DNA from 4 places in the Colwellia sp. MT41 genome. Region 1 is predicted to be linked to each of the others. Evidence: predicted binding sites of a transcription regulator. Region 1 holds the regulator's gene; each other region holds the start of a gene.

Region 1 (3,218 bases):
TGTAGTTACTGTTGGCTTTGCGCTAAACCATGAGCTAAGTCAGCTATTATATCATCAATATCTTCAATACCAACAGATATGCGCACTAAAGATTGAGTAATCCCCGCCGCTAACTGATCAACTATCGCCATACCCGCATGGGTCATGGTTGATGGGTGACTTATTAAACTCTCAACACCACCTAAAGATTGCGCTAAAGTGAACAATTCTAGGTTATCGAATAACTTTTTCACCGCTTCGACGCCACCTTTCACTTCAAAACTTAACATAGCACCAAAGCCAGATTGCTGTTTTTTCGCGATATCATGACCAGGGTGGTCAGGGAAACCAGGGAAATATACCGCATCAATGGCATCATGATTTTTTAGGAAGTCAGCCACCTGTAAAGCATTTTCTTGATGTTGCTTCATTCTTACTGGTAAAGTTTTTAAGCCACGTAATGCTAAGAAGCTATCAAAGGCACTGCCGGTAATACCAATACAGTTTGCCCACCATGCTAGCTTTTCACCTAGCTCGGCCGTTTTGGTGACTAAAACACCGCCAACAACATCACTATGACCATTTATGTATTTAGTGGTTGAGTGAAAAACGATATCAGCGCCCAAGGTTAAAGGCTGTTGCAGTGCGGGGGATAAGAAAGTGTTGTCAACTGCCACTAAAGCACCCACCCCGTGGCATGCTTTAGTTACTTCGGCAATATCCACTAAGCGTAATAGCGGATTACTTGGGCTTTCAAGTAATACTAATTTAGGTTTCTGGGCTAAGGCATTAGCCAGTGCTTGTTGATCATTTTGGTCAACAACGATGAGTTTGAACAAGCCACGTTTAGCTAAGTGGGTAAATAATCTAAAACTGCCACCATAACAATCATGTGGAATAACGACAGTATCACCCGTTGATAACAGCTGACAAATCAAATGCACTGCTGCCATGCCGGTACTGGTAACTATGCCAACACTGCCTTGCTCTAATTTTGCAATCGTTTCAGCAAAATTAGCTCGGGTTGGGTTACCAGTGCGAGAATAATCAAATTGACGTTTATCATTAAAACCTTTTAATGAATACGTACTGGATAAATGGATAGGAGCGACCACAGCACCATGGTGCTGATCAGTATTGATACCGGCTCTTACTGCCGAAGTAGTAATATTACTTGTTTTAGCCATCGACATTATGTTTCTCCATTAATTAAGTAAGCATGCAAACACAGTTTCTATCTCGCCGGCTTTACCGATAATTTAGCCGATATATAGCACATTTACGTTTAGATGTTTGGACGTCTATAACTCTAAACATTTTAATTAATTGGGTCAAGTAATTTTGGACATCTAAACTTCTACTTGACTGGTTTATTTCAACAGGTAAAATCTACCCTAATAGAATTTCGAATAAGTTATAACAAGACAGAGGAATATCCATGGCTCAGTGGAATGAAGAGTACATAAATCCCTATGCCGAACACGGTAAAAAAAGCGAACAAGTAAAGAAAATTACCGTTTCGATTCCTTTGCGCGTGCTTAAAGTATTGACGGATGAACGCACTAGGCGTCAAGTAAATAACCTTCGCCATGCCACTAATAGTGAATTGTTATGTGAAGCGTTTTTACATGCCTTTACTGGCCAGCCCTTACCTGACGATGAGGATTTAGCAAAGGATAATAATGAAATGTTGCCTGCCAGTGTCAGGCGTTTACTCGAAGCAAAAGGTATTACTGACTTTAGCGCATATAAAATCGAAGAGGAATAACTATTTTTTTTAAAATAGCGGCTAAAAAAGCTACTGGTTAAGTGCCTTTTTATGGCCTGCTTTATTAGCCATATTCTGCATAAGCTAAGCTGTTAGCAAAATCTAATGATAAAAAAGCGATATTTACTGAGTAAATATCGCTTTTTTATTTGTTTATTATTCGCTTATTAAGCGTTTATAATTTGTTTATTAATAACCAAGCTAGGATAATTCCGCTACTTTAACTTTCTTGCTTATTCACTCTAAACCAATAAGTTGCAAATAATAAGCCTGCGGATACCAATACCGTGCGGTAATCAATTTGTGCTATCAATAATTTTAGTGCTACCAAGCGAGACTGCTCTTGCGCTACCGACATATCAACATGGTGGTCTGGCGTTATAGAGAAGTAATCCATCAAGAAATGCCCAAAGAATGGTTGCGATAGATGTAAATAATTCACCACAATGGCTTCAATCACTAATAGCGCAACAATAGGTAATACTGCCCATAAAAATGGTGCTTTATTAGCATAAATAGATGCCAGCATTAACCAGCTATATAACGGCAGTAACCAAATAGCTATAGGCACAAGTGTTAACCAAATATAGCCGACACTACTCAATATATTAGCGCTAGCCAACATGCCCCATAAAGAGATATCAAAACCTATTGATAAGATGATACAAGCCACAACGGCAAATACTAGCATAAGTACCATGAGTAAGGTCGCCGCAGCGAAAAAGATCACCGGAATAACAATAGCACCTGTTAACAGTTTACTGGCAATGGTCATCTCATCAGAAACGGGTAACGAACGCCAAAACATTACCGATTGGTCGCGCCGTTCATCAAATAAGCAGGTAACAAAGTAATAAACTTGCACAATAAAACCAATGACAATAAAAGGACTAAACAAGGCAATGGCCGAAACAAAGAAGAACTCACCTAAACGATCGGATTGTTGAAATTGCGTTATATGCTCAAGCTCTACTAGTACCGCTTGCATATCAATGCCATTTAAAATCAAACTAAGTAACGGAATAAAAATAAAGACGCCGGCTAAGGTGACTGGCACCCAAGTCAACATACCATTATATTCCCATAACTCTTTTTTAATTGAGGCTTTCATTATTGAAACATTCATTAGCAAGTTTCCTTATTCATTACACCAACAAAAACATCAGCCAAACTAGGTACACTAACCTTGCCTAAGCCCTGTAAAGTAGCTTTATCTTGATTATCAAATAACATGGTAGTCAGCCCCATCATGCTATTTTTAAATAACGGTTTTAGCTTATCTGCTTGTGGGACTTGCTCGTTGCTTACCGATACCAGATTAAACCGCTGTCTTATCTCATCGGTGCTCTGGGCAAGTACAATCTTGCCTTTTTGTATAAAAGCAACGTCCGTTAAGATATGTTCAATTTCTTCAATTTGATGGGTAGTGATAACAATGCACTTATCTTCGCTATAAAAATCTTCCAATAAG
Region 2 (3,218 bases), 170 kb from region 1:
AGCCAATTACTGCAAAGCGGAACTAACCACTAATGGCAGTGCTGATCATTGGATAAGTCGTAATGCCTACCCACCTATTGGCTGGTTATGGAATGCCGAAGCTAAAGTTCCCAGTGATAGCCAACTGGCCCTTGGCTTTGGTGATATTCCCTTTGCCTTGAACAATTTAAGCATCGAAAAACATGCGGTCGACTCTTTTGTCAGACCGGGTTGGGTTCGCTCAGTCGCCTGTATTAATAACGGCTTTGCACTGGGCTCTTTTGTCGATGAACTCGCGGTAAAAGCAAAGTTATCCACTAGGCAGATGTGGCTAAATTTACTCGGTATCGATCGCCATGTCGACCCTAATAAAAATGGCTTCAACTACGCTAATTATGATTTAGACTTAACTGCTCATCCAATTGATACCAAGCGGATGAAAGACCTAATCAACTTAGTTAGTGATAAGGCCAAGGTTGAACAAGCACTACCGGAAAACCAAGGTTGGGGCATCAGCTTTTTACGTAGCTTTGGCTCTTTTGTGGCCGCAGCAACGAAAGTTTCAGTTGTTAACAATAAAGTCACCGTACTTGAAATGCATACCGCGGTAGATTGTGGCATTGTCATTACCCCTGATAGGGTGAAAGCGCAAATGGAAGGCGCCATGGTATTTGGTTTATCCATTGCTTTGATGAATGAGATCTCAGTAAAAGACGGCCGTGTTGAGCAAAGTAATTTTCATGATTACCCGGTAGCACGTATTGGCCAAGTACCGGAAATGCATGTGCATATTGTTGAATCTGACGCACCGCCGGGTGGTATTGGTGAGCCTGGTGTGCCACCGATAGCGCCGAGCATTACTAACGCTATTTATCATGCCAGTAAAGTGCGCATTAGGGATTTACCGGTGAATAAAGTCTTTAGCGTTTAGGAAAAAATCGCGTTAACACAAATGCTGTTAGCGCCATTTATTTTATCAATTAAATAATTACTTATACCATTTTCATTAAGTTTGTGATCTTGTTGTGTGTAGGGAAAATAAATCAGGGCAAGGCGGGCTATTGGGATTGAGAGCAACGCCGCCTTGGAGTGTTTAAACCAGCACAAGTGGGCAATAATTTAATGAAATTAGTATTACTTAACTTGAATAACTTACGCTCTAAAACAAAGCCCATAATCCCGCTCGCCAATAACAATACCGCCAATACTTGCAACCAGGCATTAATAGCTATGGGTTGTTGTAAAGGCATTTCATGCTTCGCCTTGCTAAAAAAACGACTGCCCCGGCAACCAGCTCTGTAAAAGAGTAACCTTTTTTTTCAGGGATTAACTTTATTAAAACATCGCTACGCTGCGCCATAGTCACGCTTAACTGGCGCGATTTTTTATCTTTTTCATTACGATCTTTACTATCAATAAGGCCACGCCATTGCCAAAAAATATCGCTTGGCTCACCCGCTAGTACCATACCACCTGAGTGGTATTCATACAGGGTTTCATTAATAACCTTGGCCTAGCTGAGCCAAGGTTATTAAGTAAGTAACAGCGAGTGCGCGATACAGCACTCGCTTTTTTCTGCCCAAAGAAAACCGCCCAAATAATAAAAATGCATAAAATTCACTTTATAAGACACTCAATGGTTGACAAAAGCGGCTATTTGCCCGAACATATAGCCATCTAAACGCCCAAACACCCAAAAATAAATAAAGAAGAAATATTTTGACTACGCACTCAGAGCTACAAGCCAGATATAATGATATTAATCGCGGTGTCTACTTTATCGGCACCACACCGCCCAAAAGTGATACCCCACTTGATAAAGTGGCTGAAATTGCCGATAAGCTACTTGAACGTGTTAGTGATATCGACTTTGATGGCCTGATTGTTTATGACATTCAAGATGAAAATTCGCGTATTAGTAAACCCAGACCTTTCCCATTCAAATCAACCCATGACACTAGGCTTTATTCTTCTATATTGAATAAAAAATCTAATCGTCCAGTCATTACTTATAAAAGCGTGACTCAATCCAATAGTGATGACTTTAATGAATGGGCAAACGAGGCGTGGCAGAAATATGGCGTCAGAGATGTAGTGCTGGTAGGTAGCCCATCAAAGGATAATAAAGTTTCCTTATCTTTGGCTAGTGCATATCAAACGTTAGTCGATAACCCCCATGATTTTTTCATTGGTGGTGTTACTATTGCTGAGCGCCATGCTAATAAGAAAGATGAACATCAGCGCTTAATTTCCAAACACCAACAAGGCTGTAGTTTCTTTATTTCTCAAGCCATATACAACCCACAAGCAACCATAGACTTGCTTACCCGTTATGCCATTGAATGCCAAAAACAAGGCTTAAAACCACAACGCTTGATCTTAACATTCTCCCCCTGTGGTAGTGAAAAGACCTTAGAATTTATTGACTGGTTAGGCGTCAATGTTCCCGAGGCGACCAGTTTACGTATTCTTAATGCCAAAAACCCTTTGTATGAATCAATTCGTATTTGTGTCAATAGCTTGCAGCAAATTTTAGATGCCGTCATCCCTTATGACTTACCTTTAGGTTTAAATATTGAGAGCTTAACTAATCGTAAAGAAGAAATAGACGGCTCAATTTTGTTATATAAGTTATTACGTTCAAAAATGGACAATTTTTTAGCGAAAAAAGAATTGGCGGCTTTAAATAAATAAATAATAAATATATAACACCCCGCTATTTTTCCAAAATAACTCATCGTTATGATGAGTTATTTAAGCTATTCATTGTCCTTAAGCGCTTCAGCGATAGCCTTGTTTGTTAACCCCGCCGCTGAGAAAATGACCGGTTGGCAATCAGCAGAGTTACTCGGTAAGAACATTCATGAATATCATCACCATAGTCATGCCAATGGTGAGCACTACCCTAAAGAAGAATGCCATATTTCCCAAACTATGCATGACGGTATTGAGCGTAAAATTACCAATGAAGTATTTTGGCGTAAAGACGGTAGCTGTTTTTCGAGATGTTAGCCAACAAAAGCTAGCGGATGACAATCTCAGAGCGGCATTGAAAAAAGTAAAAGATCTTACCGAGAAGCTGCAAGATGAAATTAATGAAAGCTCGAGTGGCTCGGGCTTAGAGGGTAACAGTAAACCATTTCGAGCTATGCTCAAACAAATAAATTTAGTCGAAAAAACCGACAGTACGGTATTAATTCTCGGAGAAAATGGCACAGGTAAAGAAGTAGTCGCCCGTA
Region 3 (3,218 bases), 950 kb from region 1:
GCTAATAATTTTAGCCGCAGTGACTTTACCAGCCATCATAAGGGTTCAATAAAAAAAGCAGCGTCTTCAGATCATCAATTAATGTTTGCTTTACTCAACAGGCCTATGCCTGAAGATCAACGTATGATGTTAGCCTTTGCCAAGCGGCAGGCAAGTTATCTGCCGGATAGTACTTTCGTCGGTACTGACATTAAAGGTAAAAAAAATGCCAGTGATGACCAAGATCGAGTCATTTCTCATTATGCTCAGCTTATCGAGCCAGATATCAATGCCGTAGTCATTAGTGCCATGCCCCAATAGGCAGCGCACATAGTAAAGTTAAATATTAACGGCCAGAAATAGCGAAGTACCCTGAACTATGGATAAGCGGCACTTACTCAACAGCCCTTTATTTACCAATATAGCAACCGAACAGGCGCAAAATCACTCACCAAAGTCCCTCCCCCTAGCTAAAGTTACCACCAACTAACCGTACTAATGCCATAAGCATTATGGCTAAATCACTTAGCACAAAAAGACTTTAGCTTGCTATAACTATCAGATTATTTAATGTTATAATTACTATTTTAAAAATCCTCCAAGGGCTGGTAAAGCTCACTTTAACAGCAAGAGTTTGCTAATAAGGCATATAACATGACTCAAGATGAAATGAAAAAAGCAGCCGCCATCAAGGCATTGGAATTCATTGAAAACAATACTATCGTCGGCGTTGGTACGGGTTCAACCGTTAACTTTTTTATTGATGGCTTGGCGACCATGAAAGACAAAATCACCGGTGCGGTTTCAAGCTCGCAAGAGTCAACTAAACGCTTAGAAGCGCACGGTATTGAAGTATTTGATTTAAACAGTGTTGGTGTCTTAGATGTCTATGTTGATGGTGCTGATGAAATCACTAACCATATGGCAATGATTAAGGGTGGCGGCGCCGCATTAACCCGTGAAAAAATCGTTGCTGCGGTAGCCAAAAAATTTATTTGTATTGCCGATGAGTCAAAACAAGTAAAGGTTTTGGGTAACTTCCCTTTACCGGTTGAAGTTATCCCTATGGCGCGTAGCTATGTTGCCCGCGAATTGGTTAAGCTAGGCGGTGACCCAGATTATCGTCAAGGAGTAGTCACGGACAATGGCAACGTTATTATTGATGTTCACAACCTCACAATTCTTGATCCAAAAGCACTAGAAATGCAGATTAATGCTATTGTCGGTGTGGTAACTAATGGCTTGTTTGCCCTTCGTGGCGCTGACATACTCGTGCTAGGCTGCAGTGATGGTATTAAAGTAATCCAATAATTACCCCCGCCCCTTTTAAGTAGAATATTCACTATTAAGCATATTTATTCTTAAATATGCTTAATAAGTTCTTTAGAGTCTATACACTATATGATATGTTAAACTTCTATTTTAGATATCTAGCCATCTAAACAAATATGTATTGATCTTTTAACTCAGGATAAGCGAAACCAGTTTATGACCATTGCCAACAAAAATTCATTAGCAAAAGACAAAATTAAGATTTTATTACTTGAAGGCTTGCACCCAAGCTCTATTGAAGAGTTAAAGTTAAAAGGCTATTCAAATATTGAATCGTTAAAAACCTCACTGTCAGAAAGTGAGTTAATTGAAAAAATTGCTGATGTTCATTTTATCGGCATCCGCTCACGCACTCAATTAACGGATAAAGTACTTAGCCACGCCAATAAGTTAGTTGCCATTGGTTGTTTTTGTATTGGCACCAACCAAGTTGATTTAAAAGCAGCACAAAATCTTGGCATACCTGTTTTTAATGCCCCCTTTTCCAATACACGTTCTGTGGCTGAGTTAGTGCTGGGTGAAGCACTATTATTACTTCGTGGTATCCCTGAAAAAAGTGCTAAAGCACATCGCGGTGAATGGTTTAAATCGGCGGTAGGCTCGGTGGAAGCACGTGGTAAAGTACTAGGTATTATTGGTTACGGTCATATTGGCATGCAATTAGGCATTTTGGCGGAAACGTTAGGCATGAGAGTACACTTTTATGATATCGAAACTAAATTACCACTCGGTAATGCCCGCCAATCGCCAACATTAGAGTCATTACTTGCTGAAGCCGACGTGGTGAGTTTACATGTACCAGAAACAGCACAAACTCACAATATGATTGCTCAAGCCCAGTTTTCAGCAATGAAAAATGGCGCAATATTTATCAATGCTTCTCGTGGTACTGTGGTTGATATTAACGCCTTAGCACAAGCGTTAGAGTGTAAAAAAATAGCAGGGGCTGCTATAGATGTATTCCCTGTTGAGCCAAAAAGTAATGATGATGAGTTTTTCTCACCTTTACGCGGTTTTGATAATGTTATTTTAACGCCACATATTGGTGGTAGCACCAAAGAAGCACAAGCAAATATTGGCTTAGAAGTGGCAACCAAGCTGACTAAGTATTCAGATAATGGCTCAAGTTTATCTGCGGTTAACTTCCCGGAAGTATCCTTACCCGATCACACTATTCCGGGCCTAACAAGCACTAGTCGCTTATTGCATATTCACCATAACCAACCCGGTGTATTAACTAAAATCAACAATGCTTTTGCTGAGCACAATATTAATATTGCCGCGCAATACTTACAAACTGATGACAAAATTGGTTATGTTGTTATCGATATTGACTCTCAAGACAGTGAGCAAGCATTGAAAGAATTAAAACAAATTGAAGGTACTATTCGCGCCAGAATTCTGCATTAAAACGACTTCATGCAGAGTGGTACTTGAATTTCGCTCGGTAAACAAAGCGCTTAACCGATAAGAAAAGGGTCACTATACTGTAGTGACCCTTTTTATTTTTACTGAGATAACTTAAATAATCCGCTGTTACTTCATACTAATGGTGGTATGAATGGTTGAACCGTCTTGATGATCAGGTTCAAACCAGCGAGCCGTTACGGATTTAGTGTAGGTCCAAAAACTTACCACTTGCTTACCATTAGGTCCTAAATCCCCTAGTTTTGAGCCACGAGAGCCGGTAAAGCTAAAGAAGGCCACTGGTACAGGAATAGGAACATTTATACCGACTTGACCAACATCAACTTCATTTTCAAATTTTCGAGCGGCCCAACCTGAAGAAGTAAATAATGAGGTGCCATTACCATTAGGGTTCGCATTAATAATGTCTATCGCTTCATCTAAGGTATCAGCTTCTAATACACATAACGCCGGACCAAAAATTTCTTGGGTATAAATAT
Region 4 (3,218 bases), 730 kb from region 1:
ATAGCAGACTTAAAAATATCACATCAGGATTCAGATATAACTGATATTGTCACTATCAGCATAGGTATTCATGCTTTTGTTATTTCTGGGCAAACGCAATATATGCCACTGTTTGAACTGGCCGATCAAGCGCTCTATCAAGCGAAAGAGCAAGGGCGAAATAGAGCGATAACCACAGATTAACCTTACTTTAACATGCAAATTTTGTATGAAATTCTCGTTGTAGGATATTCCTTCAAAAAACCTGTTCATTCAGCTTAGCAAGTTTAACAAAATCTGGTCGAGGCATTTTATCTAAAATGCTATAAAGATACATCACTATCAGAGTTAACGCACTACCAACAAAACTCACCAAGACAGCAATAACTGCAGCACTGGAGAGAATGAGACCAACGTGTGTGGCAGATAAAGTAAATTTTTCATAAAGAATGACCGCTAGAAATGGCCAGACCATGTAATAACTACCACGGGTAATAAATGAACCAAATAACAAGATCCACATTAGTTTCGGGAATTGTTTAAAGCGCTTTACCGAGACGATATTTGACATAATAGCCATTCCATTAAATTAATTTTCAATTCAGAACTACATTAGTAAGCTTTGAGTAAAGACTACCACTGATTATATAAACAAAAAACCTTACATAATTAATTGTATTGCTTTTTTGCTGATAAAAGCAATACAATTTGCCTAGAACAAGCTAATTTATGTAGTTGAGTACAGAGCATCACTAGGCAAAAAACGTAATCAAGCAACTAATTCAAATAGCCAAGCAGTAAGAGCAAGTAATAAATGAAGCAAACAACAACTGACAACTCAGCCGCGATTGGCGTATTTGATTCGGGTGTCGGTGGACTTTCCATTGCCAAGTGTATAGCTCAGCAACTGCCCCATGAAAATATTATTTATATTGCCGATAGCCGCCATGCCCCTTATGGCGAGAAGTCGGTCGATTTTATTATCCAACGCGTTAATACCATGGCAAAATTACTCCTTGCTAAGGGCGTTAAAGCCCTAGTCATTGCCTGTAATACCGCTACCGTTAATGCCATTGAGCAACTCAGAGCACAAGTAAATATCCCTATTATTGGTGTTGAGCCCGCAATTAAACCGGCAGCAAAGCAAAGTATCAGTAAAAAAATTGCCATATTAGCGACTCAAGCGACCAGTGAAAACCAACGTTTTAAAGACTTGATTGACCGGCACCATAATGGTGCGCAAATTTTCATTCAACCCTGCCCTGGATTGGTCGAATTTATTGAGCAAGGCCAGCAGCACAGTCCCGCCTGTAATGCCTTATTAAGACAATATATTGAGCCCTTAGTTAAGCAAGGTATTGATACCCTAGTTTTGGGTTGTACCCACTACCCTTTTATACAACAACAAATAAGCGTTATTGCCGGTCAGCAAGTTAACATTATTGAAACTGCCGCTCCTGTTACCCAGCAGTTAATGAAGAAATTGGCTGAAAATAATTTAACTGCCGGTAAAACACAGCAAGGGCAGACTCAATTTTTTAGCTCACTGGCGACTAAAGAGCAAGAACAAATATTCAGCCAACTATGGCAAGCACCATTGACTTTACAGCCATTGAAGGAATAAAAATTACCCGAATAAGGGTTTACCTATAAGCAAAAAAAACAGAATAATTAACAGTGGGCAATAATATTTTAAATAATTTTAGCCGTTTAGCCGTCTAGGCGTAAAAAAAGCTAGATAGTTGTTTTCAACAGGTGTAGAATCGCCGCATTATTTTGTATAACTCAAATTTTTCTGAGGACTTATGTCTAGACACCTTTTTACTTCCGAGTCTGTTTCTGAAGGCCATCCTGATAAAATTGCCGATCAAATCTCTGATGCGGTTTTAGATGCCATTATTGCCAAAGATAAATATGCCCGTGTGGCGTGTGAGACTATGGTAAAAACCGGTGTTGCTATTATATCGGGTGAAGTATCGACTAATGCTTGGGTTGATTTAGAAAAAATAACCCGTAATGTCATTAGTGAAATAGGCTATACCTCGTCAGATGTTGGTTTTGATGGCGCAACCTGTGGCATCATGAATTTGATTGGTCAGCAATCACCTGAAATAGCGCAAGGTGTTGATCGTAGTAAGCCAGAAGATCAAGGTGCTGGTGACCAAGGTTTAATGTTTGGTTATGCAACCAATGAAACCTCAACCTTAATGCCTGCGCCCATATACTATGCACATCGTTTAGTTGAGCGCCAAGCTGAAGCACGTAAATCGGGTATTTTACCTTGGTTACGTCCAGACGCTAAATCTCAAGTGACGTTTATCTACGAAGATAATAAACCAATCGCTATTGATACCGTGGTACTTTCTACCCAGCATAATCCTGACATTAAGCAAGAAGATTTAGTAAGTGCGGTTATGGAAAATATCATCAAGCACGTATTACCTGCTGAGTTACTTACACCTGAAACCAAATACCATATCAATCCAACAGGTCGTTTTGTTATTGGCGGCCCAGTAGGTGATTGTGGTTTAACCGGTCGTAAGATTATTGTTGATACTTATGGCGGCATGGCACGTCACGGTGGTGGCGCTTTCTCAGGTAAAGATCCATCAAAAGTTGATCGCAGTGCTGCTTATGCAGGTCGTTATGTCGCTAAAAACATTGTTGCCGCTGGCATTGCCGAACGCTGTGAGATTCAAATTTCTTATGCTATTGGTGTTGCCGAGCCGACATCTATTTCAATCGATACTTTTGGTACCGGTAAAATATCTGAAGAAAAATTGGTCGAGCTAGTCCGTGAGCACTTTGACTTACGTCCATACGGCATTACTAAGATGTTAGATTTATTGCATCCTATGTATCAGCAAACGGCGGCATACGGTCACTTTGGTCGTGAACCCTATGAAATGACTGTCGGTGATGATACGTTCACCGCCTTTAGCTGGGAAAAAACCGATAAAGCGGACGATTTACGCAAAGCTGCGGGTTTATAACGTCAGTTAGCTCCAAGATACTATTTTCTGCGAGTGAGTAAATAGAAATTATGTATTGTGCTGACCCCTAGACATCCTGTCTCCGTTAGCTACTGTACATAAAAAAGCCGGTATACCTTTAGGTGTAGCGGCTTTTTTGTTTATGTTTTAGTCATAAAGACTAGCTAGCAGCACCTAATTTTTACCTAAGCCCAGCTTTAAATAACACCTTAGTACCTTTAGCACCCAGCGATTGGCAATATTTAC

What was found. Region 1 encodes MetJ, which represses methionine synthesis genes. Its sites were predicted from a motif close to TAGACGTCTAGACGTCTA; they were not measured.
Region 2: CMT41_RS01180 (methylenetetrahydrofolate reductase) is a predicted target of MetJ. The motif match lies at 1,650-1,667, and genes of this name have one in related genera.
Region 3: serA (phosphoglycerate dehydrogenase) is a predicted target of MetJ. The motif match lies at 1,403-1,420, and genes of this name have one in related genera.
Region 4: metK (methionine adenosyltransferase) is a predicted target of MetJ. The motif match lies at 1,683-1,700, and genes of this name have one in related genera.

What each region holds. Positions count from the first base shown of each region.
Region 1 is NZ_CP013145.1:444,187-447,404, reverse strand. It holds gene metB (cystathionine gamma-synthase) at 6-1,172, opposite strand; gene metJ (met regulon transcriptional regulator MetJ) at 1,418-1,747, shown strand; gene CMT41_RS01920 (hypothetical protein) at 1,968-2,873, opposite strand; gene CMT41_RS01915 (ABC transporter ATP-binding protein) at 2,873-3,218, opposite strand, start outside.
Region 2 is NZ_CP013145.1:270,626-273,843, reverse strand. It holds gene CMT41_RS01195 (xanthine dehydrogenase family protein molybdopterin-binding subunit) at 1-910, shown strand, start outside; gene CMT41_RS01185 (hypothetical protein) at 1,208-1,447, opposite strand; gene CMT41_RS01180 (methylenetetrahydrofolate reductase) at 1,699-2,673, shown strand; gene CMT41_RS19850 (PAS domain S-box protein) at 2,722-2,991, shown strand; gene CMT41_RS19845 (sigma 54-interacting transcriptional regulator) at 2,945-3,218, shown strand, end outside.
Region 3 is NZ_CP013145.1:1,394,851-1,398,068, reverse strand. It holds gene CMT41_RS05925 (hypothetical protein) at 1-300, shown strand, start outside; gene rpiA (ribose-5-phosphate isomerase RpiA) at 634-1,290, shown strand; gene serA (phosphoglycerate dehydrogenase) at 1,468-2,721, shown strand; gene CMT41_RS05910 (CoA-acylating methylmalonate-semialdehyde dehydrogenase) at 2,848-3,218, opposite strand, start outside.
Region 4 is NZ_CP013145.1:1,172,315-1,175,532, reverse strand. It holds gene CMT41_RS05005 (sensor domain-containing diguanylate cyclase) at 1-183, shown strand, start outside; partial or broken gene CMT41_RS05000 (MFS transporter) at 296-550, opposite strand; gene murI (glutamate racemase) at 794-1,603, shown strand; gene metK (methionine adenosyltransferase) at 1,785-2,972, shown strand.